One region of the Blautia sp. CGZ-1-C1 genome, then DNA from elsewhere that is predicted to be linked to it. Evidence: riboswitches for the same ligand, from Rfam matches in the RefSeq annotation. Region 1 holds a riboswitch; each other region holds the start of a gene.
What was found. Region 1 has a riboswitch for cobalamin ahead of AC058W_RS11515 (cysteine-rich small domain-containing protein). Riboswitches for the same ligand answer to the same signal wherever they lie in the genome.

Region 2: another riboswitch for cobalamin. It lies ahead of AC058W_RS08715 (hypothetical protein); the one in region 1 lies ahead of AC058W_RS11515 (cysteine-rich small domain-containing protein).
Region 3: another riboswitch for cobalamin. It lies ahead of AC058W_RS08210 (sirohydrochlorin cobaltochelatase); the one in region 1 lies ahead of AC058W_RS11515 (cysteine-rich small domain-containing protein).
Region 4: another riboswitch for cobalamin. It lies ahead of AC058W_RS00535 (ABC transporter substrate-binding protein); the one in region 1 lies ahead of AC058W_RS11515 (cysteine-rich small domain-containing protein).

What each region holds. Positions count from the first base shown of each region.
Region 1 covers NZ_JBWLUT010000119.1:47,107-55,246, reverse strand. Annotated here, with positions in the region: gene AC058W_RS11545 (diaminopimelate dehydrogenase) at 1-129, shown strand, start outside; gene AC058W_RS11540 (N-acetylmuramoyl-L-alanine amidase family protein) at 541-2,013, shown strand; gene AC058W_RS11535 (C40 family peptidase) at 2,469-3,896, shown strand; gene AC058W_RS11530 (BMC domain-containing protein) at 4,305-4,670, shown strand; gene AC058W_RS11525 (BMC domain-containing protein) at 4,682-5,110, shown strand; gene AC058W_RS11520 (EutP/PduV family microcompartment system protein) at 5,153-5,659, shown strand; cobalamin riboswitch at 5,799-5,992, shown strand; gene AC058W_RS11515 (cysteine-rich small domain-containing protein) at 6,323-6,646, shown strand; gene AC058W_RS11510 (C1 family peptidase) at 7,273-8,140, shown strand, end outside.
Region 2 covers NZ_JBWLUT010000099.1:3,954-12,093, reverse strand. Annotated here, with positions in the region: gene AC058W_RS08740 (oligopeptide/dipeptide ABC transporter ATP-binding protein) at 1-881, opposite strand, end outside; gene AC058W_RS08735 (ABC transporter ATP-binding protein) at 874-1,656, opposite strand; gene nikC (nickel transporter permease) at 1,668-2,495, opposite strand; gene nikB (nickel ABC transporter permease) at 2,500-3,447, opposite strand; gene AC058W_RS08720 (ABC transporter substrate-binding protein) at 3,503-5,065, opposite strand; cobalamin riboswitch at 5,262-5,461, opposite strand; gene AC058W_RS08715 (hypothetical protein) at 5,537-6,745, opposite strand; cobalamin riboswitch at 6,885-7,067, opposite strand; gene AC058W_RS08710 (M28 family peptidase) at 7,593-8,140, shown strand, end outside.
Region 3 covers NZ_JBWLUT010000095.1:2,483-10,622, forward strand. Annotated here, with positions in the region: gene hisD (histidinol dehydrogenase) at 1-576, shown strand, start outside; gene hisB (imidazoleglycerol-phosphate dehydratase HisB) at 665-1,255, shown strand; partial or broken gene hisI (phosphoribosyl-AMP cyclohydrolase) at 1,559-1,882, shown strand; cobalamin riboswitch at 2,009-2,185, shown strand; gene AC058W_RS08210 (sirohydrochlorin cobaltochelatase) at 2,397-3,794, shown strand; gene AC058W_RS08215 (hypothetical protein) at 4,249-5,346, shown strand; gene AC058W_RS08220 (ABC transporter substrate-binding protein) at 5,445-6,578, shown strand; partial or broken gene AC058W_RS08225 (FecCD family ABC transporter permease) at 6,882-7,902, shown strand; gene AC058W_RS08230 (ABC transporter ATP-binding protein) at 7,952-8,140, shown strand, end outside.
Region 4 covers NZ_JBWLUT010000009.1:19,446-27,585, forward strand. Annotated here, with positions in the region: gene AC058W_RS00525 (ABC transporter ATP-binding protein) at 1-369, shown strand, start outside; gene AC058W_RS00530 (ABC-2 transporter permease) at 366-1,016, shown strand; cobalamin riboswitch at 1,091-1,370, shown strand; gene AC058W_RS00535 (ABC transporter substrate-binding protein) at 1,486-2,592, shown strand; gene AC058W_RS00540 (FecCD family ABC transporter permease) at 2,607-3,692, shown strand; gene AC058W_RS00545 (ABC transporter ATP-binding protein) at 3,692-4,447, shown strand; gene AC058W_RS00550 (RpnC/YadD family protein) at 4,715-5,620, shown strand; gene AC058W_RS00555 (NYN domain-containing protein) at 5,830-8,140, shown strand, end outside.

The sequences.
Region 1 (8,140 bases):
GTTGCATATGCAAGAGCTGCATATCGCATGAATAAAGAAGGACAGACTGGTGCGAAGACAGTATTCGATGTAGCGCCGGCTTATCTGTGTGCTGCTGACGGAGCTGAATTAAGAAAACACTTACTGTAATTTGGATGCGTTACTGAGAACAGGGGAAACAGTAACGTAATTTGCAATCAGATTAACTGAATAATCAGAGAATCGCTGATTGATACAGGACGATAGATAATAATACTGTACAATTGGCTGTATTACTAAAAACAGAAAAAAGAGACAGGGTTTTTGTGGACTTTGTCTCTTTTTTGTGGATTGAAATGTGAAAAATTGGTGAATGTTTAACATAATTTTACTTGTCTGTTGACTGAATATTGAAAGTGTAATATAATATAGTCATAGAAACGTAACAACATTGTAAAAAACTTTGTTGAAATTCAGAGCGTATCTGAGAGGTATAAGAGATATAGAGAGTATCCATGCGATACTGCAGACTGTACTTTTCAGACACGCTCTGATAATGAAAAGAAGAAAAGGAAGGTATGTATGCAAAACGTAAACAGGAAACTTAAAATCTGGGGGGGACTTCTGTTTCTGCTGTTTTTTGTCACAGGAATTTCAATGTATTTTACTGCGGCGAATGTACATGCTGAAACGAAAACCGGTTTTGTAACTATTAACGGGAAATCATACTACATAAACGAAGACGGATCTAAGCAGAAAGGCTGGCTTGAACTCAATGGTAAGAAGTATTACTTTAATGCAACGACAGGCGTTCAGGTAAAAGGCTGGGCAACTGACAGTAAAGGGAGAAAGAGGTATTTCAGCAAGAATGCCGGAGTTATGTTGACTGGCTGGCTTACTGATTCAAAGGATCAGAAGAGATATTTTGATCCATCTACAGGATTCATGCAGACAAAATGGCTGACGCTGAATGGCAGGAAATATTATTTTTATAGCAACAGTGGTGTAGCTGCCTGCAAAACATTCCTTACAGACAGTAAAAATAACACGAGATATTTTACCAGTGCATGTTATATGCTTACCGGATGGACTAAGAATTCAAATAATGAGTACAGATATTTCGAAACAGAAGATGGAATTATGGCAAAAGGATTCCAGACACTTGACGGAAAGAAATATTATTTTAGTACAGGCAGCGGTAAGATGGCTGTAGGTTGGACGACTATCAGCGGAAACAAATATTATTTTGATAAAGAAACCGGTGTAATGGCCACAGGTGATGTGACTATTGATGGTACAAAATATCACTTTACTTCTGACGGTGTATTAAATAATACAACAACTCCTACAGGATCAAAGACAATCAAGAATTATCTTGCCGGTGCATTACAGCCGGTTGGACAGGCTCTGTATGTATGGGGTGGTGGCTGGAATGATTCCACAAGAAAAGGAACAAGCCAGACAATGACTGATTTCTATAACAGCCAGAGCAGCAGTTATGATTATAATAACTATCGAGACCTTAGCACTGCGAACCGCGCGAAAGGATTTGACTGTTCAGGATTTGTAGGCTGGGCAGCATATCAGGTAATGCAGAGTAAATCCGGTGTCGGAAGCGGATACACAGTTGTTTCCGGCGAGGTTGGTTCTTATTATAAATCTATGGGTTGGGGAAGTGTTCTCACTCAGGCAAATCTGGCAAGTGATGACTGGACGGTATATCCTGGTGATGTTGGATATGACAGTGGTCATACATGGATCATTCTCGGACAGTGTAAGGATAAGAGTGCGGTGATCGTACACTCTACACCGAATGCAGGTGTTCAGATCGCAGGTACACCAACACCGTCAGGTGATTATTCAAGCCAGGCAATTACATTGGCACAGAAATATATGTCAAGATATCCTGGATTTACGAAATATGCTTATCATACTTCATCAGGCAACTACATCAGAAGGGGTAATTATCTGAGATGGAACAGAAGTACACTTTCAGATCCGGATGGTTATCTGAATATGACAGCAGATCAGATTCTCGCAGATCTGTTTAGCTAAAAATGAAATAAAAAAGCAGCTTTCATGAGGAAGGCTGCTTTTTTATTTGCTGCAAATATGAAATTAGGATTGGTCACTTGCTTTTAACCAAATCAAGTAAGTCCCCTGCTTCAATTGCGAAGAGCAATAAGCAGTGGGTGGGGACTTGCTTGTATCAGAAGGGGTACAAGCCCCTTCTGATAAACTGCGAAGCAGTTATTTGGTTATGAGCAAGTAGCGGAAAGCGGATTGCGAATATCCGATTGACATATTACAGAAGCACAATGAAATATGTTTGAATTGTGTGAAAAACTAATAAGAATCACAAAAAGATTACCAAATGTTACAGAAATATAAAATTTGTTGTAAATAACCCTTGCGTTTCTAAATGTGATATGTTAATATGTATAAGAATTAACTTAGATATTACAAAAGGATTACGAGATAGAAAGAAAATGTTACGAGGGTGAGAATTCATGAAGAAAAGAATTATATGTCTTACATTAGCACTGCTTATGACAGCAACACAGGTAGTCAGTGTAAGCGCTTCAAGAGAGGATGAATTAAGAGAAGAGCAGGCGATTACAAGCCAGCAGCTTGATGCAACTTATTCCAGAATGGATGAGCTGGCATATGCGAAATCACAGCTTGAGAATGAGATTTCCGAACTGGATTCCAATCTTGTAAGTGTTATGGTTTCTATCGATACTCTTAAAGGAGATATCGATAATAAAGAAGTAGATATTATCAGAACAAAACAGGATCTGGCGAAAGCTCAGAAGGCAAGAGATAAACAGTATGAGAGTATGAAGAAACGTATCCAGTGCTTATATGAACAGGGCGGAGATACAGCATGGTTCCAGATGATGCTTAATTCAGATGATCTCAGCGAGCTTCTTACACGTGCTGAGAACACACAGCAGATGTATGAACAGGACAGAAAGAACCTTGAGAAATATGTAAATACGATCAATGAAGTAAATAATCTTAAGACACAGTATGAATCTGATAAGGCAGAGCTGGAGGAGATGAAGGCTTCTTATGAAGAACAGTCTTATAATCTCCAGTGTCAGATCGATGCGAAGAAAGCTGAATCAGCAGATTATGAAAATGAAATTGCCTATGCACAGCAGCAGGCTACAGAATATGCAAACCTGTTAGCAGAACAGACAGCTGAAATCCAGAGACTGGAAGCTGAGAGAATTGCAGCAGAAGAAGAGGCAAGACGTCAGGCTGAGGAAGAAGCTGCAAGACAGGCCGCAGAGGAAGCAGCTGCTGCAGAAGCCGCTGAACAGGAGCAGGAATCTGAATCAGAAGATAATGTGGAATATGACGAAGACGGAAATGTAATAGAGAACTCAGATGATGAGAGTGAAGAGTCCGATTCAGAAGAAGATGTAGAGTACGACGAGAACGGGGATGTTGTTGACAGTGGTACATCTTCTGATGATGTAGAGTACGATGAGTATGGCAATGTAATTGATTCTGATAATACAGTATCCGCAGATGATTACGAGAGTGAACAGTCATCTGGCTCAGACAGTTCTTCTTCCTATTCCGGATCAGGATCTTCTGTTGTAGATTATGCTACACAGTTTGTTGGTAATCCATATGTATGGGGCGGCACAAGCCTTACAGGTGGAGCTGACTGTTCAGGATTTGTTCAGAGTGTATATGCAAACTTTGGTGTAAGCCTTCCGAGAACTTCTTATGAACAGCAGAACGCAGGTACAGAAGTTTCTTATGCAGATGCACAGCCGGGAGATCTGATCTGCTACGGTGGACATGTTGCAATTTACATGGGTAATGGACGTATCGTTCATGCATCCAACTCCGTAGATGGTATCAAGATCAGTGATAATGCAGCATACAGAACAATTGTTTCTGTAAGAAGACTGGTGTAATGACAGAGAGTATATTGATCTGATAATACATCGGGGTAATTAAATAAGTATAAATAATTAAATACAAATAGGGGTGAAAGGGAGTACTGATAAAAGGGGTCAGTGCTCCTTTTCGTTTTCTGCGTAAGATTTTACCAATTATTAAATGGATTTTACCTTGACATAAAATTATTTGGATAGTACAGTTTAAGTAACTGTTAGATAAATTCAGCTAGATTTCAGATAAACCCAGATAAGCTGTGGGATGTCTGACGGGCATGGAAAATGGCTGATATAGCAAAGTGCAGCAAAATAAAATGAGAATATCTGATTGAAGGTTACTGTGCGTTTAATTGTGGGATAGGAGTGTGTGAACAGTAATGCCAGATATCTCAATAGATAGAAGAGAGTGAAAGCGAGGAAAGACAGATGGCAAATGACCATGTAGAACATATAAGAATTGTACAGGAAACGGTTGCCGGTAAGGAAATTACCTTTGCACATGTAATGGGTGGTCCTGCTCCGATCATATATCAGAAGTTGGGATTGAATCCGCAGGTAGATTACCGTTCCTCTGCGATTGGAATCATGAATATGACACCGCCGGAATCTGCTGTGATCGCATCAGATATTGCAGTCAAGAGTGGAAATGTTTATCTGGGATTTGCAGACCGTTTTACAGGTACGCTGATTATTACAGGAGAGATTTCTGATGTAATGTCAGCAATGACAGAGGTTGTGGATTATTTCAGAGATACATTAGGCTATGTAGTCTGTGACATTACCAAGAGATAGGAAGTGCTTTGATGGCAGGGATGACGACAAAAGAATTATTGGAGAAGCTTTATCATGAGGACTATGAGAAGCTGAAAGGAAAGAAACTTCGCATGACCAGAGTGAGAGTTCCTGGCAAGGAAGTATGTCTGGCACATGTGATCAATCCATCTCAGAGTTGTATCTATCAGAATCTGGGACTTCATATAGGAGTCCATGAAGGAGAGGACCATACAGGGGAGGCGATAGGAATGATTCGCTTTACACCCTGGGAAGCAGTAGTTGTAGCGGCTGATGTAGCAGTAAAAAGTGCCAATGTAGAGATTGGCTTTATGGATCGTTTCAGTGGTTCACTGATTCTTACCGGAGGGCTGACAGAGGTTCAGACGGCAGTAGAAGAAGTCGTGAGATTTTTTAAAGAGGTATTAAAGTTTAAAACCTGTGCGATTCACAGAAGCTAGCACAGCCTATATTGGGAGAGCTGAAAGGAAAGAATACAAAATATGAAGAAGATATTTTTGATGGGCAGAAGCGAGGCTGGGAAAACTTCGCTTACGCAGGCTTTGAAAGGAGAAAAACTTCATTACATAAAAACACAGTATACAAATACGAACGATGATACGATTGATTCTCCAGGTGAGTATGCGGAATCTAAACATTTCAGTGTCGGGCTTGCATGCTTTTCATTTGAGGCAGATGTGATCGCTATGGTGCAGTCGGCAGATGAGCCTTTCAGCCTTTTTGGATATGGAAGTAATTCGTTTATTCTCAGACCACTGATTGGGATTATAACAAAGATAGATTCTCCATATGCAAATGTACCGATGGTACGACAGTGGATGATTAATGCAGGATGTGAACGTATTTTTCTGGTAAATAATGTTACCGGAGAAGGAATCGATGAGCTGAAGGAATATCTGGAGGAAGACCTTCCGCAGATTAGTCTGGAAGAAGCGAAATACAGACAGAGCCTGGGTTTAAATGAATGGGAACCCTTGCCAGAGAATTAAATATTATTTACTTCATAAGTTGCCAGAGTAGGATGGAAGTAATTCGTCATTAGAATAAGGATAAACGAAGAAATATAAAATTATATTGATAAATAGTTGACATTCTCATTACAAAATGTTACTATACAGTCAGTATAATTCCATACAGAACATATTAAGTGCTGATACTGTTTAAGAAACAGTACAGAAAGAGGGAATCAGGTGAGAAACCTGAGCGATCCGGTCACTGTAACAGAGGAGCAAATCTCAGAATGTCCATTGTGCCATAGCATGAGAAGGAGAGAGGAGCGATGAGCCTGGAGCCAGGAAACCTGCTTGGTATGGCGAGGTTAAACTTCCGTGTAAAGTGTAACAACCAACTCCGTTGAATCCGCAGCTTCGGAGTGTTGTCTGCTTTTATTTGAAGGCAGACATTTTTTATGGAATGCGCCTGTTCTTTATGAATTATACATGATTAAATGGCAGGCGATACTACTTCGGATTTATTCGTTCCCTCCGCGCACTCATGAACGGATTTTTTTCTACCCCGGGGTAGCATCGCTCCCTCTTATAATTACGTAATTTAAGAAATGCTGTAATGAATTTTTGATACTTTGTTATGCGAAGAGTGATTGATGATTCATTAGAGTATTTTTTTATATTATGAGAAAGAAGGAAAAAGAAATGGAGAAACCTTATTGGGAGGGAAAAGAGTATTCTTATTTCAGCCATAAAAAATGCGAGTATTTTCCATGCCATAAGAATGCAGATCCGGATGATTTTAACTGTCTGTTCTGCTATTGTCCACTATATGCGCTGGGAGATAAATGCGGAGGGAATTTTCGATATACAGAGAATGGGATAAAGGATTGCACAAATTGTATGCTTCCACATAAAAGAAAAAGTTATGGTTATATTACGGGAAAATATCAGGAACTGTCGACGCTGATGAAGAAAATAAGAGAAAATGAGCAGACAGAGACCAAAATACCTCGAGGAATAAAATAAATTTGTGTGAAAAGCGGGAATGTGTCAGATTAGCCCAGATAAACGGGAACGATTTTTATTGTAATATACAATTAAGTTTGTTAGAATAAATACAACAAAAGAGAAGATCTGAAATGAAATAATACAGTTGTTGGAACAACCGGCAGCTAATATCTTCTTAAATATCAAAAACTTGAACGGATTTTTGTGTAAATTATTTTACATACACTCATGCACCGTTCGCACACTTTTCACCTGAACAAAAGAGAATGCGGCACAGGCATTTGACATCTTTTCCTGCCGGTATTTTTTCTGACTGGCAGAACCGGACATTTCTATTTTCTATATGTTTCCTCCTTGAAGCAAGAGTTCCATTGCCGAGGAAAAATTTTTTGGAATTTTATGCATGATTTGTATAGAGGATAAGAGGAGGAGTTCTTTTACTGTTATTAACAGAAGAAAAATAGATTGTAAAGATACAAGGTTGGAAGATATATTTGCTACATAGAACCGCCGGAAAGCATGAAGTTGCTATCTGGCGGTTTTGGTGTAACAGTAAATTTTACAAAGCAGGATTCTATATTGAAAAATGAAATTAAAAATGATACAATGCTATTATCTTTGAACATGGAGGAATTATCAGACATATGAAAAAAAGAACTACTGCTATACGTGTGCTATCGGCTTTTTTGACATCTGCCATGATTTGCGGTTCGATACCTGTAAAAGGTCAGGAGATGTTTGGAACTGGTATATATCAGGAAACGGAAGCAGAGGATATAGAAGAATTTCAGGATTCTCAGACAAATGATTTTGAGACAAATACGGAATCAGATACGGAATCAGATACAGAAGTATTTTCGTCTGACGATACAGAACAGGATTTCCAGGATGGGGAGACGTCGCAGGAGAATACAGAGGGAATCCGATATATCAAAGGACGACCGTTAACAGAAGAGGAGAAAGAAGAGCAATTAGAACCGTTTAAAAATCTGACATTACTAGATCCGGGACCAGAGGTGGAAAGTGATCTGACATCTGTTTATGCTGCCTATGGAAGCAGGGCCGCAGCCTTTCCATCTTATTATGATTCCAGACAAAAGGGACTGGTTACTTCTGTAAAAGATCAGCATCCATTTGGAACGTGCTGGGCATTTGGAATGGCAGCAATCATGGAGTCCTCTTTGCTGGCACAGAACAAGGGGACGTATGACTTGTCAGAGGAGCATCTGTCATATTTCTTTTCCAACAGGCAGAATGATCCGTTAGGAAATACTGCCAATGATATAAATTCTGTATTGGGAAATTACCATAATATAGGTGGCAATGATTACCTGGCGGCAGTTTTTCTCAGCACATGGTCAGGTATGACTACAGAGACAGATGTGCCGTTTCCTACAGACTCCTCACATAAACAGGATCTGACTGAGGCAATATCCGAAGATAAAGCGTACCATGCGGCTGCATATCTGAAAAATGCATCGTTTTCTGAATATAGCGAGGAGCGCATGAAAG
Region 2 (8,140 bases), on a different contig from region 1:
ATGCAATGCTCACATCTTCCCTGGAACGGACATCCCTGTGGAAGATCCAGTGGGCTCGGAGCCTCACTTTCAATACTCTCGATTGGTTTGGAAAAGTCCATATTAATATCAAATACTGCACCCATCAGTGCTCTTGTATATGGATGCATTGCTTTCATATCAAGATCTTTTCCCGGAAGAACCTCTACGAGGTTTCCAAGATACATAACGGCTACCTGATGTGCCACTAACTGAACCAGTGCAATATCATGACAGATAAAACCAAATGTGATGTTCTTTTCTCTCTGAAGCTTCGTGATCAGTTCAATTACTGTTTTCTGAACAGAAACATCAAGAGCGGAAGTTGCTTCATCCAGAACAACGATTTCCGGTTCCAGTGCCAGTGCTCTCGCGATTGCAACACGCTGACGCTGTCCACCACTCATATTGTGAGGATAACGATCCGCAAAATCTCCCGGTAATTCTACCATCTCAAGAAGTTTTCTGCAGACAGCATCCTTCTCAGATTTCTTAATCTTTTTGAAATTCATCAAAGGTTCGCACACAATATCACGAATGTTCATTTTCGGATTAAAAGATAAGGTCGGGTCCTGAAATACCATCTGAATGTTCTGACGGTTATTTCTCAGTTCTTCTCCCTTTAATTTCGTGATATCTGTACCGCGGTACAGAATCTCACCCTCTGAAGGTGTATCAAGAGAAACCAGAAATCTCATAAATGTACTCTTACCACATCCGGATTCTCCTACCAGACCCAGTGTTTCACCTTTATACATTTTCAGATTAATATCATTGTTCGCCAGCAGAGTACGTCCATGTGATGCCGCAAATCTTCTGGTTACATGTTTCGCTTCCAGTATTACTTCTCTTTTTTCAGACATATCGTTCACCTCCCCGGGATGGAACTGCCTCCAGAAGTTTTCTGGTATATTCATTCTTTGATTCTTTCAGAATATACTCTCTTGTTCCCTGGTCTTCCATTTTTCCGTTCTTCATTACAACAATATAATCTGACATGTAGGCAGCTACACCCAGATTATGGGTTACTACAATAATGCCTGTATGATAATCATCTCTGAGCTTCATCATCTGACGCACGATCTGTGCCTGCGTTGTTACATCCAGTGCAGAAGTCGGTTCATCTGCAAGAAGAAGCTTCGGCTGATAAGTCATTCCCATCGCAATACCAACTCGCTGTCTCATACCACCGGATAACTGGAAAGGATAAGATTCCATAATATTATCCGGAGACGGAAGTCTCATTCGCTCCAGCATTGCGATTCCCTTACTCCATGCCTCTTTTTTGGAAATTTTCTCATGAGTAAGAATATATTCTGTGAATACTTTTCCGACTTTACGTGTCGGATTCATCATTGCACCACTGTCCTGAAAAATCATGGAAATATCAGAACCACGAAGTTTTCTCCACTGTTCCGGTGTATAGGATAAGAGGTCTTCTCCTTCAAATGTAATACTTCCTTCTGTGACCTTACCGCCACCTGCAAGAAGTCCCAGAACAGCACGGATAACAGTGGTTTTTCCACTTCCGGATTCTCCTACCAGAGAAACGATCTGTCCCTCTTTCATATCCAGATTAAAATTCTGAACAGTTGGAACATTTTTGTAGGAGATTGTCACATTATCTAATTTCAGCATGTTTATTCCTCCTACTCATTTCTTGGATCGAGGATATCACGGATGGAATCCCCAAGCATATTAAATACAACAACTACTACAAAAATAGCAAGACCCGGGAAGATCATCAGCCACGGAGCGGACTGCATACACGCTCTTCCTTCATTCAGCATATAACCCCATTCCGGTGCCGGCGGCTTAGCGCCAAATCCCAGGAAGGACATTGCTGCCAGTTCCAGCATCATGGAACCTATATCTGTCGCAGCAGTAATGATCAGTGTAGGAAGTGCATTTGGAAGCATATATCGAAACAGCATATACGGTGTTTTGGAACCGGTAACGATCGCTGCTGATACATAATCCCTGTCACGGATCTTCATAACCAGGCTTCGTGCCAGACGCGCATATTTGGTCCAGCTTACTACTACAATAGCGATGATCGCATTTTTGATACTTGCGCCCATAATACCTGCAACAGCAAGAGCAAGTACCAGTCCTGGGAAAGCAAGCATCATATCTGCAATTCGCATAATAACAGCATCAATGACACCTCCGAAATATCCTGCAAGGACTCCGGTAACAGTTCCCACCAGAAAGATCAGGGCAACAACACCAAAGGTTGCTGACAGAGATGCACGTGCTCCATAAATAACTCTTGAAAAAATATCCCTGCCCATTTTGTCGGTTCCAAAAATATGTTCCTTGCATGGCGGAAGCAGTGCATCTACCAGAGAACCTTTTAACGGGTCAACCCCTCTGGTTACCACCGGTGCAAATACTGCTGTCAGAATAATACAGACTGCAAGAATAGAAAACACGACAAAAGTTTTATTTGCTAAAAATCTGTTTTTCTTTTTCATGATTCTACTCCTTTAAACGCATACGTGGATCAATATAAACATAAGATGCATCAACGATCAGGTTAATGACCATATAAATCAGGGCAAGCCATAATACATATCCCTGGATCAGATTGTAATCACTGGATGTGATTGCTGAAACTGCAAGGTTTCCAAGACCCGGATAAGAGAAGATTACTTCTACAACACTGGTTCCTCCAAGAAGTGATCCTATGGAAAGACCAAACATTGTGATCAGCGGAAGCAATGAATTTGGAAATACATTGCCCCAGATAATCTTTGATTTCTTTACTCCTCTTGCCTGTGCACCGATCACATAATCCTGACTCAGTTCATCCAGCACCGCTGTTCTTACCTGTCTGGTATATTTGGAAGACATTGCAATCGCAAGTGTCAAAGCCGGAAGAAACAGACTCTTAAAGTCTCCCGCAGAACTGATAACCGGAAATGCATTGATATAAACACAGAATGCCAGCATTAACAGAAGTCCAACCCAGAAGTTAGGCATCGCACATCCGAGGAATGTAATTCCCCGGACGAGATAATCGATCCATTTATCTTTATATATGGCAGACAACATACCTAAAGGTACAGAAATAACCAGCATAAGGATCATGGCCATTAATGTAAGTTTCAAAGTCGGCCATAATCTGGCTGCAAGAAGTTCTGTAACTGGTTTATTTAAGCTGTATGATTTGCCAAAGTCACCTTTCAGACAGTTCTTAAGCCATCTGGTATACTGCACCAGAAACGGATCATTCAGACCAAGTTCCTCGCGTGTCTCCTGAACCATTTCTTCAGTAGGCATTACACCGGTTGCCGTGTACATGTTTCGTACAGGGTCACCTGGTGACATAAAGGTCAGTGCAAATGTAATAAAGCTGATACCGATCAATACGATCACAATCTGTAATAAACGCTTGATTATTTGCTTTTTACTCAAAAAAGACACCTCTTTTTATTTCTGTTTGTAACTATTCAGTAACTTCACAATTCGCAGACTTTTCTTATTCTGCAGGAGTAATTTCTGTTGACAGCCAGTAGTAATCTGCTGTATGGATATGTGCAGAACCAACTTTCTTACTGTAGATCATAGACGAGTTGTAGTATCCATCAATCAGAACCGCTGCATCATCTACCAGGATCTGCTGCATCTGGAAGATCAGATCTTTTCTCTTTTCCGGATCCATTTCACCTTTTAATTCTTCATATAACTTATCATAGTCCGGGTTGGAGTATGCGCAGTAGCTGGTATCAGTTGCCCAGTTAGCCATATATGCCAGAGGATCTCCGGTACCAACAGTGATCCAGTTATTGTTATTAAAGTCATAATCCAGTGCTGCAAGTTTACTCCACTGATCATCTGAGCTTCCGTATTCAGGAACAACACCGATGCCGATTTCTGCAAGATACTGTGCGTGAGCATCTGCAAAGTCATTCAGAAGACGGTTTTCATAAGAAATATATCTAAGGTTGATATTCTGGCCATCCAGTTCACGGATTCCATCTCCATCTGTGTCAACGATTCCTGCATCATCCAGAATCTGTTTTGCTTTTTCCGGATCATAGGTATATGGATTCTCAAGTTTGTCGTAATCATAGTTCAGAGTAGATGGCAGTACGGAAAATCCTGGTGTATAAAGTCCACCGATTGTTCTGGAATTACAGATTGTATCATAGTCAATTGCCATCAGGATTGCCTGACGAAGTGTTTTGTTTCCAAGAACACCATCAAAGTTCATCCATGCAAATCCGCAGCGTACACCGGATGCAATATCAACAGTAAAGTCATCACTGTCCTGGAAATCCTGAATATCTGCTACATTTGTGATATTCTCAACCAAGTCTACCTGACCACTCTGGAGAGCCATTGTTTTTGCGGAGTTATCTCCCATGAACAGCAGATTGATCTTATCGTATGGAACATCTTCACGATAATACTCATTTGCAGCTAATGTATAACCAACACCTACACCATTGAATTCTTCAATCTTGTATGGACCTGTTCCAATAATTCCATTATCGTAGTTTTCAATATGTTCTACATCTGTGATTCCCATAGTTGGGTGGCAGAGCTGTCCTACAAGGTTTGCATATGGTTTGCTTGTTTTGATGTTAATAGTATTTGCATCATCATCTACAGTAACTTCTGCTTCAAATTCCAGATATTTCTCCGGTTTGGCAGATCCGGAAGGTCCTACCTCTTTCATGTGATCAAAATACTCTTTTACCTTTGTCGGAGTTAAATCACATCCGTCAGAGAATTTAATTCCGTCTTTCAGCTTGATCGTCCATTCTGTATGCTCGTCATTTACTTCATAACTCTCAGCAAGCCACGGGATAACTTCCATATTGTCATCGAATTTAAATAATGCTTCAGCAATACCATATCTCATAGCATTCCATCCACTGTTTTCATCATTTGCACTGTTTACACATCCATCTGTGTACATCTGACATCCGAAGTTTAAAACCTTCTCATCACCCTTCGCCTGTACAGTAACTCCCATTAATAATGCAACTGTTGTTGCCGCTGCTAACACAAGTAATTCTCTTTTTGTTTTTTTCATCCTTTACTTCCTTTCTTTTTTTGTTTCTTCGTTGTTTTTCTTCCTTCTCATACTGTCCATTCCTGTGATTTTGAACGAAAAAAAAGACAGATGCTCCCACATCCGTCACGAAATCTTACCATTAAAGAATCAAACATATATATGCAACACATGAAGTTGTAACTCTTAATCAGGATTTCTCGTCGTCCGCAAGAATCTCTTTTACCAGAAATAAGCAGGTCTCCTGACTTAAGCTTACCCATTTTCAACACCTTCCCAGAAAAATATCTTCCAGTGGCATTCAGCTGAAAACCAACTATCACAGTGACGGGATCGTACCGGATTTACACCGGTTTCCCTTTTAATCAGACCAGCAGGACGCTTCTGCTGGTCTGAACTTATCTCTAAAATCATTAAATGACCGTATGAATACTCATCTATCATAACATACCATCATGTATACGTCAATTATTTTAGACTCTTATTTTCTATCTATTTTTCCGTAAATTTCCGGAATTTCTCAAAATTTGTTTCCGGTGTATAGGATTTCAGAACTTCCATCATGTCCTCTACACTATATGTATTATCATACATTCCAATAGATAACGCATACTGCTTATTAAACTCATCTACTGAATCCGCTGTCCAGAATGACTGCTGCAGCCGGAAAGCACTTCCATCTTCACGGTAATCTTCTGCAAAGCCTTCCAGAGCATTTTTCATGGCAACAAATGATGGTGCAACGATAGCACCGTATTTTCCTACAAGATAGTCGATTCTTTCCTTGCCGTTATATCCCTTTTTATTAAACATTTCGTATGTATCTTCTGTAAAACAGTCAATGGAACCCAACAATACATCTGTACTGTTCTCTTCTTCATAAGCATCAATTATCTTGATAAAATCACTTGCGCTCACTACACTCAGAATAACATTATACTCTCCTGTATTCAGCGAATCAGCCAGCTTTTCATCCAGGTGATCTTTTGGATACCCCGGAACCAGAGTAATCTTAATGTCACTGCCTGTTTCAATTTCTTCAGTATCCTGCGTATTCACCAGTTCTTCTACAGACTTCTCATATGACAGGCCATATGCTTCCTGAAGCTTATTCAGAATACCAATCGTTCTCAGACGATGCATCTCATTACCGATAGCAGATCCTCCACATGCTATTATGTAATGATTCTGGTTATTCTGATCCTCTGAAACAAAATACTCCGCCATATTGGCAGCCGCATCCATTTCTGTTTCAACAGATGTTCCTATTGTTCCCAGAAAATAAGGATTATCCTTTACTTTCTCATACATTTCATCACTGATCGTTCCTGAGCCACGTACATAATACATACCATATTCTTCACATACCGGAAGAACTTCTTCAAGATCTGAGGAAAGGAAAGAAATAATTCCCTTTACATTTCTTTCATGAAGCTCGTTGATAAAGCTGATTTCTTCTTCTGCTGTACTTATACTGGAAGAATATAAAAACTCGACATCAAAAGCCATGCCGACATAATTTTCAAAATAATTTCTAAATGCTCTTACTTCTGCATCATTCAGATTATATACGGACACTCCTATTGTCATTTTTCCGTCCTGATTTGTTGTATCACTCTGAGTGTCAGCTGCCATAACTGAAATACTGGTGCAGGTAAGCAGCATAATCATTGTCAATATAAAACTTATTATCTTTTTCATTCCTTTTTTACCTTTCTGTCGTATTTGTATAAAAATTCAAGTTTTCTTTTCTCACATCCTTTCCTGAAATAAAAAAGATCCTTTTCTTAAAATGTATTTTAGGTATAAAAATAAAGCCTTTCTTATACACCGTAAGAAATAACCTTTTTTAATGCAAGCAGGTCTCCTGACTTAAGTTCATCGCATTTTATCGTCTTCCCGCCTCTTAAGCAGTGACATATATGATAAAAAGCTCCCTTTTACAGTGGCGGGACCGTACCGGACTTGCACCGGTTTCCCTTTTAATTCCATATTACTGGAAACATGCATTATTTTTATAATATGATATCAGGGGCTAAAAGTCAAAAACTATTTTTACTCCGCGCTAAGGCTTTTCCCCAACTTCATTATATTTTTATTATATAATTCCATTTGGTTAACGTCAATAATTTACATCTAATATTTATATGTTTTTTTATTCACTTTTACTATGGTCTTGAATATTCAGATTCCAGTATCTATTCCATAATAAGGGTCTCTTTGCAGCACTACCTTCTCTTGTGGCATTTCTTTGTTTATGCTAAAATATTTTTACTACTATAAATGAGCAAATATCTAAAAGTGCACAAAATTCATAGCTGGTTGTGCACATTACGCGAACATTCAACTGCTTTATACTTTTTGCTATCCGCATACCGTGGATTCAATTGTACAGTTTTTCAAATTTGCTCATTTATAGTTTACTATATAATAAAAACTTACAGTATATCATTTTACAAAATCAGGAAAGAGGCGAAATAAATTGAACATTGAAGATTCCTGTATTTCCTGCATTGACACAGACTGGTCCTACCAGCTTGCCAGACGCATGGAAAAAGAGAAAACAAACCCTGTTCTGGGCTATCGTACTGCAGGTTCCGCTGCAGAAACAGCTACAGGAGATATGTTATACAGGGAAATGAAAGCTATCGGACTTACCGATGTAACCAGAGATACATTCTCACTGGACGGATGGGAATTCGAGAAGGCAGTCCTGAAATTTACAGATGATGACGGGCAGGAACACACCTTTCAGATGGGCGGATATCAGACAAATTTCGAGACAGACGGATTTGAAGATTATGAACTCGTTTATCTGGGAAAAGGAACTGCCGCAGATTATGAAGGCATAAACGTAAAAGGAAAGCTGGTTATGGTTGAGATCAACCAACGCGACGAATGGTGGATCAGCTTCCCTGTTTATCAGGCTTATCTGCGCGGCGCTGCTGCCCTGATCGCAGTTCAGGCAAACGGCTACGGAGAAATCGCAGAAACTGCGCTGAATGCACAGGATATCGCAGGTCCTGATTTCGCACCTGCATTCTCCCTGTCTCAGGCAGATGCACGTATCCTGAAGCGTGCCCTCCGGAATAAAAT
Region 3 (8,140 bases), on a different contig from region 1:
GCAGATGAGACAGCAAATCCACACTTCGTAGCAGCAGACCTTCTTTCCCAGGCAGAACATGATGAACTTGCCTGTGCGATCCTGATCACTACAAGCGAAGAATTTGCAGCCAAAGTAGATGAAGAAGTAAAGGGCTTCGTAGAAGTCCTTTCCAGAAAAGAGATTATCCAGAAGTCTCTTGATAACTTTGGCTATATCCTTATTGCGGAAGATATGGACGAGGCAATTGAAGCAGCCAATGAAATTGCTCCGGAACATATGGAAATCGTGACAGCCAACCCGTTTGAAGATATGATGAAAGTAAAGAATGCAGGTGCGATCTTTATCGGAGAATACAGTTCAGAACCTCTGGGAGATTACTTCGCAGGTCCGAACCATGTACTCCCAACAAACGGAACAGCCAAATTCTTCTCTGCACTTTCTGTAGATGATTTCATTAAGAAGTCAAGCATTGTATATTATTCTAAAGCAGCGTTGCGTGACATTCACAAGGATATCATCCAGTTTGCAACCTCCGAACAGCTTACTGCACATGCAAACTCTATTGCAGTTCGTTTTGAGGATGAGGATAAATAATAGCGTCAGATCTTTTTAAGAAATAAATAGAAGAGAAGCTATCCAATCCATTACATATTACAGAGAGAAAAACAGCGAGGACGTAATTATGGCAAGAGAAGCCTCAGTAGAGAGAAATACAAAAGAAACCGAGATTAAATTAAAGATTAATCTGGACGGAACCGGATATTCCGATATCGAAACAGGAGTGGGATTTTTTGACCATATGCTGGATGGATTTACCCGTCATGGACTTTTTGACTTAAGTGTCAGAGTTCATGGTGACCTTCAGGTAGATGATCATCATACGATCGAGGACACAGGAATTGTTCTCGGAACCGCATTAAAAGAAGCAATCGGCGACAAAAAAGGAATCAAGCGTTACGGCAGCTGCATCCTTCCGATGGATGAATCCCTCGTGCTCTGTGCGATTGACCTGTCCGGAAGACCGTATTTTGCATGGGATGCAGAATTCACTACAGATAAGATTGGCGATATGTCTACAGAAATGGTAAAAGAATTTTTCTACGCTATTTCTTATTCCTGTGGCATGAACCTCCATATCAAGGTTCTGACTGGTGGAAACAACCATCATATGGCAGAAGCCATGTTCAAGAGCTTTGCCAAAGCACTGGATGTAGCAACATCTTATGACCCGAGAATCACAGATGTATTGTCTACCAAAGGAAGCCTTGCGTAATGTAGATAATTGGTAAGTATTCAGCAGTCTACTATCCCGCGAGGTGTTTTGGCATGAACATGCCAAAATCCCGAGACATACAAGTCAAAATCCCATCGCCGAAGGCGATTTTTAATCGTAACTGTGAAGGTACTGAACAGTTACGATAATTGCAGAATAATGAAAGATGTTCCCGGAATAGCAGGAAAATAGTATTTTCTGCGGGTTCTGTGGAACATCTTTTGAGATAAAGATAAAATAAACCACTATATAAAAGTTAATCAGGAGAGAGTAATAAAGATGGAAAATACAGCAAATTTAAAGAGCAGCATCGCCTGGTCGGATTTCAAATTAAACAGCGACGGAATGGTACCTGTAATTGCACAGGATTATCAGACAAATGAAGTTCTGATGCTTGCATACATGAACGAAGAAGCATTTAACACCACACTCCAGACCGGCAAAATGACCTACTGGAGCAGAAGTCGCAATGAGCTTTGGACAAAAGGTCTCACTTCCGGACATCTTCAGTTTGTAAAGTCTCTTACATTAGATTGCGATAACGACACCATCCTTGCAAAAGTAGAGCAGATCGGTGCAGCCTGCCATACAGGAAACAGAACCTGCTTCTTCAAAACACTGACAGAGGCAGTAAAGTAAGAGAATCAACGTTGTTTCTCACATAGTGTAAAAACATCAATAGGAAATATATATAAATTGTATTGACATTTTTTATTAAATGTGATAAAAAAAGAGTATCCGAATTGAATATGTGCAATGTTATAGCGCAAAGGTTACATCATATATGATGTGCAAAAGAGAATCCGGTGAGAATCCGGAGCGATACCGTCACTGTGTATGGGAGCTGCCTTTCAGAGACCACTGGGCTGCCGGGAAGGGGAAAGCGGCGATGATCGAAGTCAGGAGAACTGCCTTGGCGTGGAATTTAAGGTCTGCGGTATACAGAACCTATATTCTCATAACTATACATAGCTCTTTTATATAAATGAATCAGGCAGTCTGATTGAATTATGAATTGTGAGATATCTGGCTGATTCATTAAAAACCATGTATTTATGGGAAAGTGGCAGCCGCAGAATATGTGGCTGCTTTTTTGCATACGTCTGTCCGGAAATACAAGAAATAAAAGAGGAAAAACAAAATGAAAAGAAAATCCATGTTAGCTTTATTACTTGCAGTATCTATGACCTGCTCCATGACAGCAGCAACAGGTGCAGTAGCATTCGCATCTGACGACACAGCAACAGAAGAATCAGCAGATGATGCAACAGCAGATGACGCTGACGCAGCTGATACAGAGGAAGCTTCCGATGACACAACAGAAGCATCTGATGATGATCAGAAAGCAGCAGATGAAGTAGCTGCCCTGATCGATAAGATCTATGTTCAGGAAAGAACAGATACAACTGATGAAGACTGCAAAGCAGCAAAAGAAGCATGGGACAAACTGACAGATGCTCAGAAAGAGCTGGTAGAAGGTGAAGAAGCAAGCCCTGAATACTTTGGCCGTGACACAGGTGACGCTTCCAAAGATGATCCGCGTAACCAGGATGAAATCGGTGAGAACGAACTCCTTGTAGTAAGCTTTGGTACATCTTTCAACGACAGCCGTGCAGAGGATATCAAAGGAATCGAAGATGCTCTTGCAGAAGCATATCCGGACTGGTCAGTAAGACGTGCATTCACAGCACAGATTATTATCAACCATGTAGAAGCAAGAGATAATGAAGTAATCGATAACATGCAGCAGGCACTTGACCGTGCAGTAGACAACGGTGTTAAGAATCTTGTTGTACAGCCTACACATCTGATGCATGGTGCTGAATATGATGAAATGGTAGAAGCTATCGACGGATATAAAGATAAATTCGAATCCGTAGCAATCGCAGAGCCAATGCTTGGTGAAGTTGGTGATGACGCTACAGTAATCAACGACGATAAGAAAGCAGTTGCACAGGCAATCACAGATGAAGCATGCAAAGAAGCTGGATTTGATGATATGCAGGCAGCAGCAGATGCCGGTACAGCATTCGTATTCATGGGACATGGAACATCCCATACAGCTAACGTAACATATGATCAGATGCAGACACAGATGGATGACCTTGGATTCACAAACGCATTTATCGGTACTGTAGAAGGTGAGCCAGAAGATACAGCTTGCGAAGCAGTTATCGAGAAAGTAAAAGAAGCTGGATTTAAGAATGTAATTCTTCGTCCTCTGATGGTTGTTGCCGGTGACCACGCTAATAACGATATGGCTGGTGATGATGAAGATTCCTGGAAATCTCAGTTCGAAGCATCTGGTGATTTCGACAGTGTAGACTGCCAGATCGCAGGTCTTGGAAGAATTGAAGCTGTAGAAGATCTCTATGTAGAGCATACAAAAGCAGCAATCGATTCTCTTGGAGCATCTGATGAAGCAGCAACAGACGATGCTGATGCAGAAGCAGCAGATGATACAAAAGATGAGGCAGCGGCTGACGATACACAGACAGAAGAAGCAGCAGATGATACAGCAGAGGCTGATGCTGAATAATAGAATAAAAAGTTATTTCTTTAAATAACATTGTCCAAACAAATAAACTGCCCGGAGAACTTGCAGAAGTTCCCGGGCAGATATATTATATGATAAGAGAGAATGATATTTTTTACCATATAATATATCTGGTATGTATTTTTATGGTTACTGTTCACTGGTAATATCCCGCGAGGTGTTTTTTGTGAGCGAAGGTCACAGAAAACCCGAGACATACCGCGCGAATTTATGCGATTAGCATAAATTCTGTGCATCGCGAAGCGTGTTGCTGGGAACGGAGTGAACAGTAACTTTTTATGTTTTGGATAATATGATATCAGGGTCAAAAGGTCAGAAAGTCGCTCGTGTTTGCACGATAAGACTTTTGAACTTGGGACCTGCCAAACATGAGAGAGTAGCGATTTACGTAGTAAATCTGCGGATTATGAATATATAAAACAAGGAGAGAAAAATCATGAAAAAACATTCATTTACATTATTAATGTCAGCACTTACTATTTCCGCAACACTTCTTGGAACAAGCCCGATTCTGGCAGAGACAGACACCGACACAGCGACAGAAGAGAGCGCCGATAAGGAAGAAAGCACAGATAAAGCTGATTCGGAAGAATCTGATGCAAAGAATACAGATGCAAAAGCAGAAGACGGCAAGGATGCAGACGCAGCAAAAGGCGACACATTAGAAGATGGTACATACACAGCAGAATTTGACACAGACAACGGAATGTTCCATGTAAACGAAGCAAACGATGGAAAGGGAGTCCTTACCGTAAAAGATGGCAAAATGACAATCCACGTAAGCCTTGCATCTAAAAAAATCGTAAATCTTTTTGCGGGCAAAGCAGAAGATGCCCAGAAAGATGGAGCAGAACTCCTCGAGCCGACAACCGATACTGTTACATACAGCGATGGAATGAGCGAAGAAGTATACGGATTTGATATTCCGGTACCGGCACTTGACGAGGAATTTGATGTAGCCTTAGTCGGAACAAAAGGAAAATGGTATGACCACAAAGTAAGTGTTAAAAATCCGGTAAAAGATGATTCCGCTTCCACAGATGCAAACGCAGAAGATAAAGATGCAGATTCCAAATCTGAAGATGCACAGACAGAAGATACAAAAACAGAGGATGCTAAAGCAGAGGATACAGATAAAGATACTAAGGATGAGGAAAGTAAAGGCAAAACATTGGCGGATCTGAACCTTGAGGATGGCGACTATACTATGGAAGTAACTCTCACAGGTGGTTCAGGCAGAGCAACTATTGATTCTCCGGCAGCAATCAAGGTTGAAGGCGATAAAGCTACAGCAACAATCGTATGGAGCAGCCCGAATTATGACTATATGCTGGTAGACGGCGAGAAATACGAACCAGTCAACAAAGATGGAAATTCCACATTTGAGATTCCAGTCAGTGTATTTGATGCAGAGATGGATGTGACAGCTGATACTGTAGCAATGAGCGAGCCTCATGAAATCGACTATACCTTAAACTTCGATTCCACAACTGTCAAAGAAGCAAAGACAGCAGATGACAAAGAGGCTAAATAATAAAAAGCAAAACAGGAAAAGAAAAAGATAAGATTATGAGAAAAGTAAATTCAACTGAAAAACAGCAGAGGATATGGCACCATGGCTTTCTACTGACTATGTTGCTACTTGTTTGCACCTGCATTTTTTGCACTGTACATACAGCACAGGCGGCAGACGAGGCCAAAACTCCGACGGAGCTTCCTGGACTGACATACGATCACAGTATGGAACTTTCCTATGCAGAAGAGTTCAGCGTAGATTACTATAATGATGGATATGCCCTCATCACGATTGCTGAGGAAGGGCAGTTTCTTGTAGTGCCGGAAGGAAAAGAAGCACCGAAAGGTCTGAGCGAGGATATCACAGTTATTAAGCAGCCACTGAATAATATTTATCTGGTGGCAACCTCAGCTATGGATCTCTTCCGTGCCATCGACGGCATTGATAATATTCGCCTCTCCGGAACAAAAGAGAGCGGTTGGTATATTCAGGAAGCAAAAGATGCCATGGAATCCGGAAAGATGATTTATGCAGGCAAGTACAATGCACCGGATTATGAACTGATCCTGAATGAAGGCTGTGGACTTGCCATTGAGTCAACTATGATTCATCATAATCCTGAAGTACAGGAGAAACTGGAGCAGTTTGGTATCCCTGTAATGGTAGAGCGTTCAAGCTACGAAAGTCATCCTCTTGGACGAACAGAGTGGATGAAATTATATGCAGTTCTTCTGGGAAAAGAGGATGTGGCGGAGAAAGCGTTCAAAGAACAGACAGACAAGCTTGATAAAGTTCTTGCATCCGATGACAAAGATACAGGAAAGACTGTGGCATTCTTTTATATCAATTCTACAGGTGCTGTCAATGTACGAAAGAGTAACGATTATGTATCTAATATGATCGAGCTTGCAGGCGGCAAATATGTTCCGGAAGATACAGGCGAGAGTGATAACGCCCTTTCTACTATGAATATGCAGATGGAAGAATTCTACGCTAAAGCGAAGGATGCGGATTATATTATTTACAACAGCACCATTGACGGAGAGCTGTCAACCATTGATGAACTTCTTGCCAAGAGCAATCTTCTGGCCGATTTCAAAGCAGTAAAGGATGGAAATGTATGGTGCACAGGTAAGAACCTCTTCCAGGAAACCACAGAACTGGGAACTATGATCGAAGATATTCATACGATTCTTACGACGGATAATGACTCTTTGGATGAACTTTCTTATATGCATAAATTAAAATAGAACAAGCACAGTATTTTTGGATAAGTGAAAATGATTTAAACGGGGACAAAAAATATCTTTTGTCCCCTGAATTGTATAGAAGCTAAATTGTTCCATAATGTTCCTATGATATTAAAAGTCTTCCGGGCAGAATCGCACTGTGGCGGAGAGCAATTATGTCGCTAAAGAGACCTGCCACAGGCGGAGAACCCTGCTTGCAGGATTCTTTCTTGTAGATTTTGACTCGTAACTGTGAAGTTACTGAACAGTTACAGATAATCAAGAGTTACATATATAAAATAAAACAGATAGAAGGAAAAGAACATGGATGATAAAAAACGTGCAGCCAGATACTGGCTGGCATTTCTTATACTGGCAGTACTGCTGGTGATTTTATTCGTCTGGAATGTAAATGCCGGAAGTATCCATCTTTCGGTAGGTGAGATCATGAATATCATTTTCAGACATGAAGGCAATGCCACTGCCTACAATATTATATGGGAAATCCGCCTGCCAAGAATTCTGGCGGTAATTATTCTGGGCGGAGCGCTTTCCGTATCAGGATTTCTCCTTCAGACATTTTTTAATAACCCTATTGCAGGACCTTTCGTACTTGGAATCTCTTCAGGAGCCAAGCTTGTAGTTGCGCTTCTGATGATCTTCTTTCTCAGCAGATCAATCTCTATGGGGTCTGCGGCTATGATTATCGCAGCTTTCATAGGATCTGATGATTTCCATGGGATTTGTTCTTCTTGTTGCAAAGAAAGTCCACAATATGTCCATGTTGGTCATCAGTGGTGTCATGATCGGATATATCTGTTCCGCAATCACAGATTTTGTAGTCACCTTCGCAGACGATTCCAACATTGTTAATCTTCATAACTGGTCACTGGGAAGTTTTTCTGGAATGTCATGGGGAAATGTACAGGTAATGGTAGTCGTGGTGCTGATTACGATGGTGATTGTATTTTTTATGTCAAAGCCAATCGGCGCCTATCAGCTGGGTGAGGTTTATGCCCAGAATATGGGAGTAAATATCAAATTGTTCCGTATAGGTCTGATTTTATTGTCAAGTATTCTGTCAGCCTGTGTAACGGCTTTTGCGGGACCGATTTCTTTCGTAGGAATCGCAGTACCTCATATTGTAAAAAGCCTGCTTAAGACAGCCAGACCACTTCTTGTGATTCCGGCATGTTTTTTAGGTGGTGCGGTATTCTGTCTTTTCTGCGATCTGATTGCCAGAACGGTATTTGCGCCGACAGAACTTAGCATCAGCTCCGTAACTGCTGTATTTGGTGCGCCGGTGGTAATTTATATCATGATCCGCAGGCAGCAAAGAGTATAAATGTTTCGGAAAATATAAGAATAATAAATTGCAGGATGGGCAGGAAAATATGGAAGAGAAGATAACAAAAACAGAAAATAAAAATACACACCAGAAGGAACGGTATTTCTTCTATACAGACCAGTTGACAGTAGGCTACGATGGAAAACCTCTGATCAAAGAAATCAATATTCAACTAAAAAAAGGTGAGATTCTGACACTCATCGGTCCGAATGGAGCAGGAAAGTCAACAATTCTT
Region 4 (8,140 bases), on a different contig from region 1:
GCCAGGGATGAGGTGCTGAACATGCTGAGAGAATATATGGAAGAAAATGAAAGCAGTGCTATTCTGATCAGTTCGCATATTTCATCAGATCTGGAGAGTCTTTGTGACGATTTTTATATGATCCATGCCGGAAAAATTATCCTTCATGAGGACACAGATGTACTGCTGTCAGATTATGCAGTTCTTAAAGTTTCAGAAGAAGAGTACGAAAAACTGGATCAGCAATACCTTATTAAGATCCGGAAAGAAGCTTATGGATACAGGTGTCTGACAAACCAGAAACAATTTTATATGGAAAATTACCCGGATGTTGTAATTGAGAATGGAAAGATTGATGATCTGGTAGTGATGATGGAGGAACAGGTATGAAGGGATTATTTGTAAAGGATATAGAACTGATGAAACAGCAGAAACAGTTTTTTATCCTGGTTATTGTAATGGGAGTCATCCTGAATCTGGCAGGAAGCGGAAGTATCAGTTTTGCTACAGGATATTTTACGTTTGTCACAGCAATTTTTGCCATTACGACTATAAGTTATGATGAGTTTGATAATGGTCTTGCATTTCTTATGACCTTGCCGGTTACCAGAAAACAATATGTGGCAGAGAAATATCTGCTGGGAGCAGGGCTTACGGCTGCAGCGTGGGGAATTACAACGATAACGGGAGTGATCTGCAAAGGCGTGGCAGAGCTTCAGGGGGACCTGAGTGAGAAAATTATTGGCACTCTGATATACATTCCACTGGCACTTCTTATGTTGGCGGCATCACTCCCGCTTGTAATACATTTTGGAGCGGAAAAAGGACGTTATATTGCAATGGTCATGTGGGCTATTATAATTGCCGTAGTTTATACTCTGATAAAAACAATGGGACTTTCAGCAGACGCAGTCGATGCATGGCTGAATGGACTGAACTGGGGAATGGTATTGGCTGGAGTTGCATTGTTCACAGTAATTGTATATATGGGGTCTTATTGGGGTAGTGTACGGCTTATGGAGAAGAAAGAATTTTGATGTGTCTCGAATATAGTTGTAATTATAAAAGCAGTGTGCTAAAATTATATCAGCGTAATTGAATAGCTGTTAAGTGAACATTATCATACGCAGATTTTGTGTATGATAATGTGAGAGGGAATCAGGTGAAATGCCTGAACGGTTGCGGCCACTGTATACAGAAAAAAGCGGGATTGTAATATGTCATTGCATAAATATGTGAGAAGGCGGAATCCGGCTGCCAGAGAGTATCTGGAAATATTTCTGATACAACATTCATGAACTGCTGAAGCATGGATGTTGTATCAGTTTTTATTTTGTGGAAACTTTCTGTGATCTGTGAGTCAGGAAACCTGCCTGACAGTGTAAAGAAGGAGCTTCCGTAAAAAGTATCCGTTATTTTTATCACTTCTATTTTACTTTTTCTGAAGTTCCATCTTTTCGGTTACACGAACAAGTAAACGACATATACGAAAAGAGAGGAAGTCAAATGAAAAACAGGTATTTATCTACAAGAATTATGGCAATTATGATGGCAGCAGCTATGGTAGTTTCCGCAGCTCCGGCAGCTTTTGCAGCAGAGAGAGCAGACTCTGAGACGATCAAAGAGGACAACCAGCCGGCAGCAGATGCAGATGCAGACGCACAGGATTCAGCAGATGCAGATAAAACAGCAGACGCAGAAGGTACAAAGACAGAATATCCTCTGACCATCACAACCTATGATTATGATGGAAATGAAATTGAAACAACCTATGAAAAGGCACCGGAGAAAGTTCTTGCTGTATATCAGGGAAGCATTGAAACTATGCTGAAACTTGGACTGGAAGACCGCCTTGTAGCTACAGCGGGTCTTGATAATGAAGTTCCGGATGATCTCAAAGAAGCATTCTCTAAAACAAATTATCTTGATGAATTTACCCCATCCCTTGAGACTGTAACGATGTTGGAGCCAGACATGATCTTATCCTGGAGTTCCCTGTTCTCTGATAAAAACCTCGGAAATGTAACAGACTGGATCGACAAAGGCTGCAACACCTATTACAACACAAACACACGCCCTGACGGAGACAGAACTCTGGAAAATGAATTTACAGATATTTTAAACCTTGGAAAGATTTTTGATGTACAGGACAAAGCACAGGCAATCGTAGATGATGCAAAGGCAGTGATCGATAAAACTCTTACAGCAACAGCAGATGTGGAAGAGAAACCAAGCGTAATGGTTTTGGAACCTCTTGGAGAAGATATCACAAACTATGGTGCAAAGAGCCTTGGTGGAGATATGGTAACACAGTTAGGTGCGACTCTGGCAAACCCGGATGCTTCTACAGTTGGAAAAGAAGATATTATTGCAGCAAATCCTGACGTAATTTTCGTAGTATATATGCCATATGCAGGAGATGATCCAGAAACAGTTAAGAATGACCAGCTTGCAGTTATTCAGGATGACGAAGCACTTCAGAGTCTTGACGCTGTAAAGAACGGTCGTGTTTATCCGATCATGCTCAGCGAGATGTATGCAAGTGCAACACGTACACAGGATGGAATCGAAACATTTGCAAAAGGATTATATCCAGACGTTAATCTTGACTGATTGAGGAAAATACAGTGAAAGAACAGGTTTCACAGACAAAAAAAGGCAATGTGTTCAGAACATCCATGTATGTGGCAGTCCTCATCGGGCTTGCCGGATTTCTTATTTTTTCCATACTTGCGGCGATTACTTTTGGTAATGCTGATCTGTCGCTGAAGGATGTGTACAGTGTCATTGTTTATAAATTATTTCATATAAAAAGTCTGTCTGCCTATGCAGAAGGTGCAATTCACGATGTTGTATGGCTGATCCGACTGCCCAGAGTCCTGCTGGCTCTGGCAGTTGGAATGGCTCTTTCTGTATGTGGCGTAGTAATGCAGGCAATCGTGCAGAACCCGCTGGCAGATCCGTATGTACTTGGTATTTCATCCGGCGCGTCTTTTGGTGCAACGCTGGCGATCATGCTTGGAATCGGAAGCTTTCTTGGCGGGAACTCTGTCGGAGTTACTGCTTTTATTGGCGCGATGATCACCTCCTTTGCAGTTATTGCTATTGCAAATATGGGAGGAAAGGCAACATCAGCTAAGCTGATCCTTGCCGGAATGGCGGTCAGTGCGGTGTGCTCTGCTTTTTCAAATTTTGTTATTTACATTACGAATGACAAAAATGCAGCTACGGAAGTTATGAAATGGAGCATGGGAAGTCTTGCAGGGGCAAGCTGGGCCAGAGTAGGTGTGATGCTTCCGGTTACTCTGATATGTGTGGTCATCTTCTGGACACAGTATCGAAACCTGAATCTGATGCTTTTGGGAGATGAAGTTTCTATCACACTTGGAACAGATTTACACAGATTGAGAACATTTTACCTGATTGTTGCTTCTGTAATGATTGGATTTGCCGTATATTGTGCTGGCGTGATCGGATTTGTAGGACTTGTGATTCCTCATGTAGTCAGGATTCTGTTTGGAACTGACCACAGAAGATTACTTCCACTGAGCGCACTTCTTGGCGCGTCTTTTCTGATCTGGTGTGATGTGGCATGTCGTGTGATCCTGAAGAATTCTGAGATGCCGATTGGTGTGCTGGTATCAATTATCGGTGCTCCATGCTTTATTTATCTGCTTGTGCGGAAATCCTATGGATTTGGAGGTAGCAAGTAATGAAGATCACTACAAAAGATATTCAGGTTGGATTTCACGCCCGACAGATATTAAAAGGCATTTCCATAGAGTCACAGGACAAAGAACTGGTAGGAATCATCGGGCCAAATGGAAGCGGAAAGTCGACGTTGTTAAAATGTATCTACCGTATTCTGAAGCCAGATGCAGGTGCTGTTTATCTGGATGGAGAGGAACTTCATTCTATGAGTGTCAAGAGTTCTGCAAGGAAAATGGCGGTTGTGGCACAGCATAATTACTACAATTTTGATTTCACAGTGCGAGAGGTTGTTCTTATGGGACGAGCACCTCATAAAAAAACTCTGGAACGGGATAATGCGAAAGATTATCAGATTGTGGATGAAGCATTGAAAACAGTGCAGATGGAGACGTTTGCAGACCGCACATTCTCGACTCTGTCAGGTGGAGAACAGCAGAGAGTAATTCTGGCAAGGGCACTGGCACAGCAGACACCTGCCTTGATCCTTGACGAGCCGACGAACCACCTGGACATTACACATCAGATCATGCTGATGGAACTGGTAAAGAAGTTGAATGTGACAGTTATTTCCGCTATTCATGACCTGAATATTGCTGCGGCGTACTGCGATAAGATTTATGTGCTGAAAGATGGGGTACTGGAAAGCTATGGAACTCCACAGGAAGTACTCACTCCTGAACTGATCCGCAGAATCTACAAGGTAGAAGCGGAAGTTGTATATGATAGTCGCGGGAAAATGCATATTTTGTTTTTGTAATGTGGACAATGTCCATTAATCGAAAGAGTTTGTAGCAAATTTAATAAAAAGAATCTAAAATGCCTTGAAAAAGAGAGTAAGCAATGCTAAGATAAATCCAAAGCATATTTCTCTTATATTTCAAGGCATTTTGCCGTCTGATCATTCTAATCACATTTCAGAAATCCATGCTTTTAAATCCAATTAATTATGAAAAGCAGGAGCTGAGAAGTGATAAGAATAGCACGATATGTTCTTTAACTCCTGCGGAAAACAGGAGGTATTGCAATGGCAAAAAGAAAGAACAAAAAAATTACTGTGAAAAGAAACCGATTGAAAGGCAACACAGCAACTGCAAACCGTAAGTACAAAGATACAGTATTCCGTATGCTGTTTTCAGACAGAAGGAATCTGTTGTCGCTGTATAATGCAATCAATGAAACTTCCTATACAGATGCAACTCAATTAGAGATTGTGACACTTGAAAATGCAATCTATATGGGAATGAAGAATGATCTGGCATTTATTATAAATACGAATCTGTTTCTGTATGAACATCAGTCTACGTATAACCCGAACATGCCTTTAAGAGATTTGTTCTATATCTCCAGTGAATATCAGAAACTGGTGGATTGGAAATCTCTGTATACATCAACAAGACTGAGAATACCCACACCGAATTTTATCGTATTCTATAACGGAACAGAGAAAAAAGAAGACCGTTGGGTAGATTATCTGTCAGAATCGTATGAGAATATGTCAGGAGAGCCAAATCTTGAATTAAAGGTCATCACACTAAATATCAATGTAGGACATAATAAAAAACTGATGGAAGAATGCCGGACGCTAAGAGAATATGCTCAGTATGTTGACAAAGTACGCAGATATTCTAATGAAATGGAACTGAATACGGCAGTAGAACGTGCAGTGAGTGAAAGCATTCAGGAGGGAATTCTCAAAGAATTTCTGCAAAAGAATCGAGCGGAGGTAGTCGCTATGAGTATATTTGAATACAATGAAGAAGAGGAAAAAAGGAAACTCAGGAAAGCTGAGTATGAAGCTGGAGTAATAAATACTAAAAAAGAAGTGGCAATTTCCTTTGCTGAAATGGGATTATCTGTGCAGCAGATTGCTCAGGGAATAAAAGTGGAGGAGAAGACAGTGCGAGAATGGTTAAATGAAAAAAGAATATGAAAACCACATATTAAAAATAATGGAAGCGGAGTCCACATTAACTGTAAATGTGGGCTTTTTTGGACTAAATGAACACATAAAAACACAACCCTATTGGATTTATCTATATCAGTATGTTAAAATAATTAATTGATAAAGGATTTTAACAGATGAAGCGATAAAAGAATAACTACTGATTTTATAAAGAAAAAGGAGCTTTTAAATATACTATGGAGAAACTTGTCATTGGTATCCTTGCCCACGTAGATGCAGGTAAGACTACGTTGTCGGAGGGAATTTTATATTTAACGGGAAAGATTCGTAAGCTGGGTCGGGTGGATCATAAGGATGCTTATCTGGACACCTATAACCTGGAGCGGGAGCGCGGGATCACGATTTTTTCCAAACAGGCGGAGTTTGAACTGGGGAACAGGGGGATAACTTTGCTGGATACACCGGGACATGTGGATTTCTCAGCGGAGATGGAGAGAACACTGCAGGTTCTGGATTATGCTATTCTTGTGATCAATGGTGCAGATGGCGTGCAGGGACATACCATGACATTGTGGAGACTTCTGGCGAGATACCAGATCCCGACATTTCTGTTTATCAATAAAATGGACCAGGACGGAACTGATAAAGAGAAACTTCTGGCAGAATTAAAGAAGCGATTAAGTGATAATTGCGTTGATTTCACCTGGGAAAAATCAGATTTGCAGTCTCAGTTTCTGGAAGATATTTCTGTCTGTGATGAGGAACTGCTTGAAAAATATCTGGAAACAGAGGAAATATCAACATCAGATATCCAAAAAGTGATCAGGGAGCGAAAACTTTTCCCATGTTTCTTTGGCTCTGCTCTGAAAATGACAGGTGTAGAAGAATTCCTTCATGGGCTGGAAAAATACTGCGAGACACCGACATATCCGTCTGAGTTTGGCGCAAAAGTATTCAAAATTGCCAGAGACGATCAGGGCAACCGTTTAAGCTATATGAAAATCACCGGAGGAATATTGAAGGTAAAGGAACTTCTGACAGATACAGAGAAAGCGGATCAGATCCGTATCTATTCCGGTGCGAAATTTGAGCTTGCAAAGGAGGCACCTGCAGGAACTATCTGTGCAGTGACAGGTCTTTCCCAGACACATCCAGGACAGGGATTTGGAATAGAGCAGGAATCCGAGATGCCGGTTCTGGAACCTGTTCTTAACTACAGAATTCTGCTTCCCGAGGACTGTGATGTTCACCAGATGCTTAAGAAACTCAAAGAGCTGGAAGAGGAGGAACCGGAGCTTCATATTGTATGGAATGAACAGCTTGGAGAAATCCATGCCATGCTGATGGGTGAGGTTCAGATTGAGATATTAAAACATCTGATCTGGGAGCGTTTCCATGTAGCAGTAGAGTTTGGAACAGGAAATATCGTATATAAAGAAACGATTTCAGAGCCGGTAGAAGGTGTAGGTCATTTTGAGCCGCTGCGTCATTATGCAGAAGTACACTTGCTTCTGGAACCGGGAGAACCGGGAAGCGGTCTGCAGTTTTTTACTGCATGCAGTGAGGATGTGCTGGACCGTAACTGGCAGCGTCTGATTCTGACTCATCTGGAAGAAAGGGAGCACCCGGGAGTATTAACCGGTTCTCCCATCACAGATATGCAGATCACACTGATTACAGGACGCGCCCATCTGAAGCACACAGAGGGAGGCGATTTCCGGCAGGCGACGTACAGGGCTGTGCGTCAGGGATTAAAGAAAGCAAAGAGCGTTCTGCTTGAGCCATATTATGAGTTCAGACTTGAGATTCCGGGAGATATGATCGGGCGTGCTATGACTGACATTCAGAAAATGAATGGAACTTTCCAGCAGCCGGAAGCAGATGAGGATGATATGATGGTTCTGAAAGGCAGTGCACCTGTATCAATGATGCGAGATTATCAGACACAGGTAACCTCCTATACAAAGGGACGTGGCAGATTATTCTGTTCATTGAAGGGCTATGCACCATGTCAGAATCAGGATGAGATTGTAGCGGAGATTGGATATGATTCCGAACGTGACATGGACAATCCCACAGGTTCTGTATTCTGTGCTCATGGAGCAGGATTTGTGGTGCCATGGTATGAAGTAGAGGATTATATGCACTTAGAAGGGGTTGACGAGTCTGAGCTGGGAAGTACCATACCGGATAGTGAAGAAAGTATAGCAGGAAACAGGAATAGTAACAATCAGACAGATTCGGGTTATCGTCCACCCAGGAATGCCGGCGTAGGAAGCTATGAGGATGAGGAAGAACTGAAAGCTATTTTTGAGCGCACATTCGGGCCAGTCAAGCGTTACAAAGAACCACAGTTTAAGAGAACATTTTCTTCAAAATCCGACAGCGGAAGCTATTACCGCAACAGTTCTTCTGCTAAGAAGAAAGAAAAAGAATATCTCCTTGTAGATGGTTACAACATCATCTATGCCTGGGAAGATTTAAAAGAACTGGCAGATGCAAATCTCCATGCAGCCCAGACAAAACTGATGGATATCCTGAGCAACT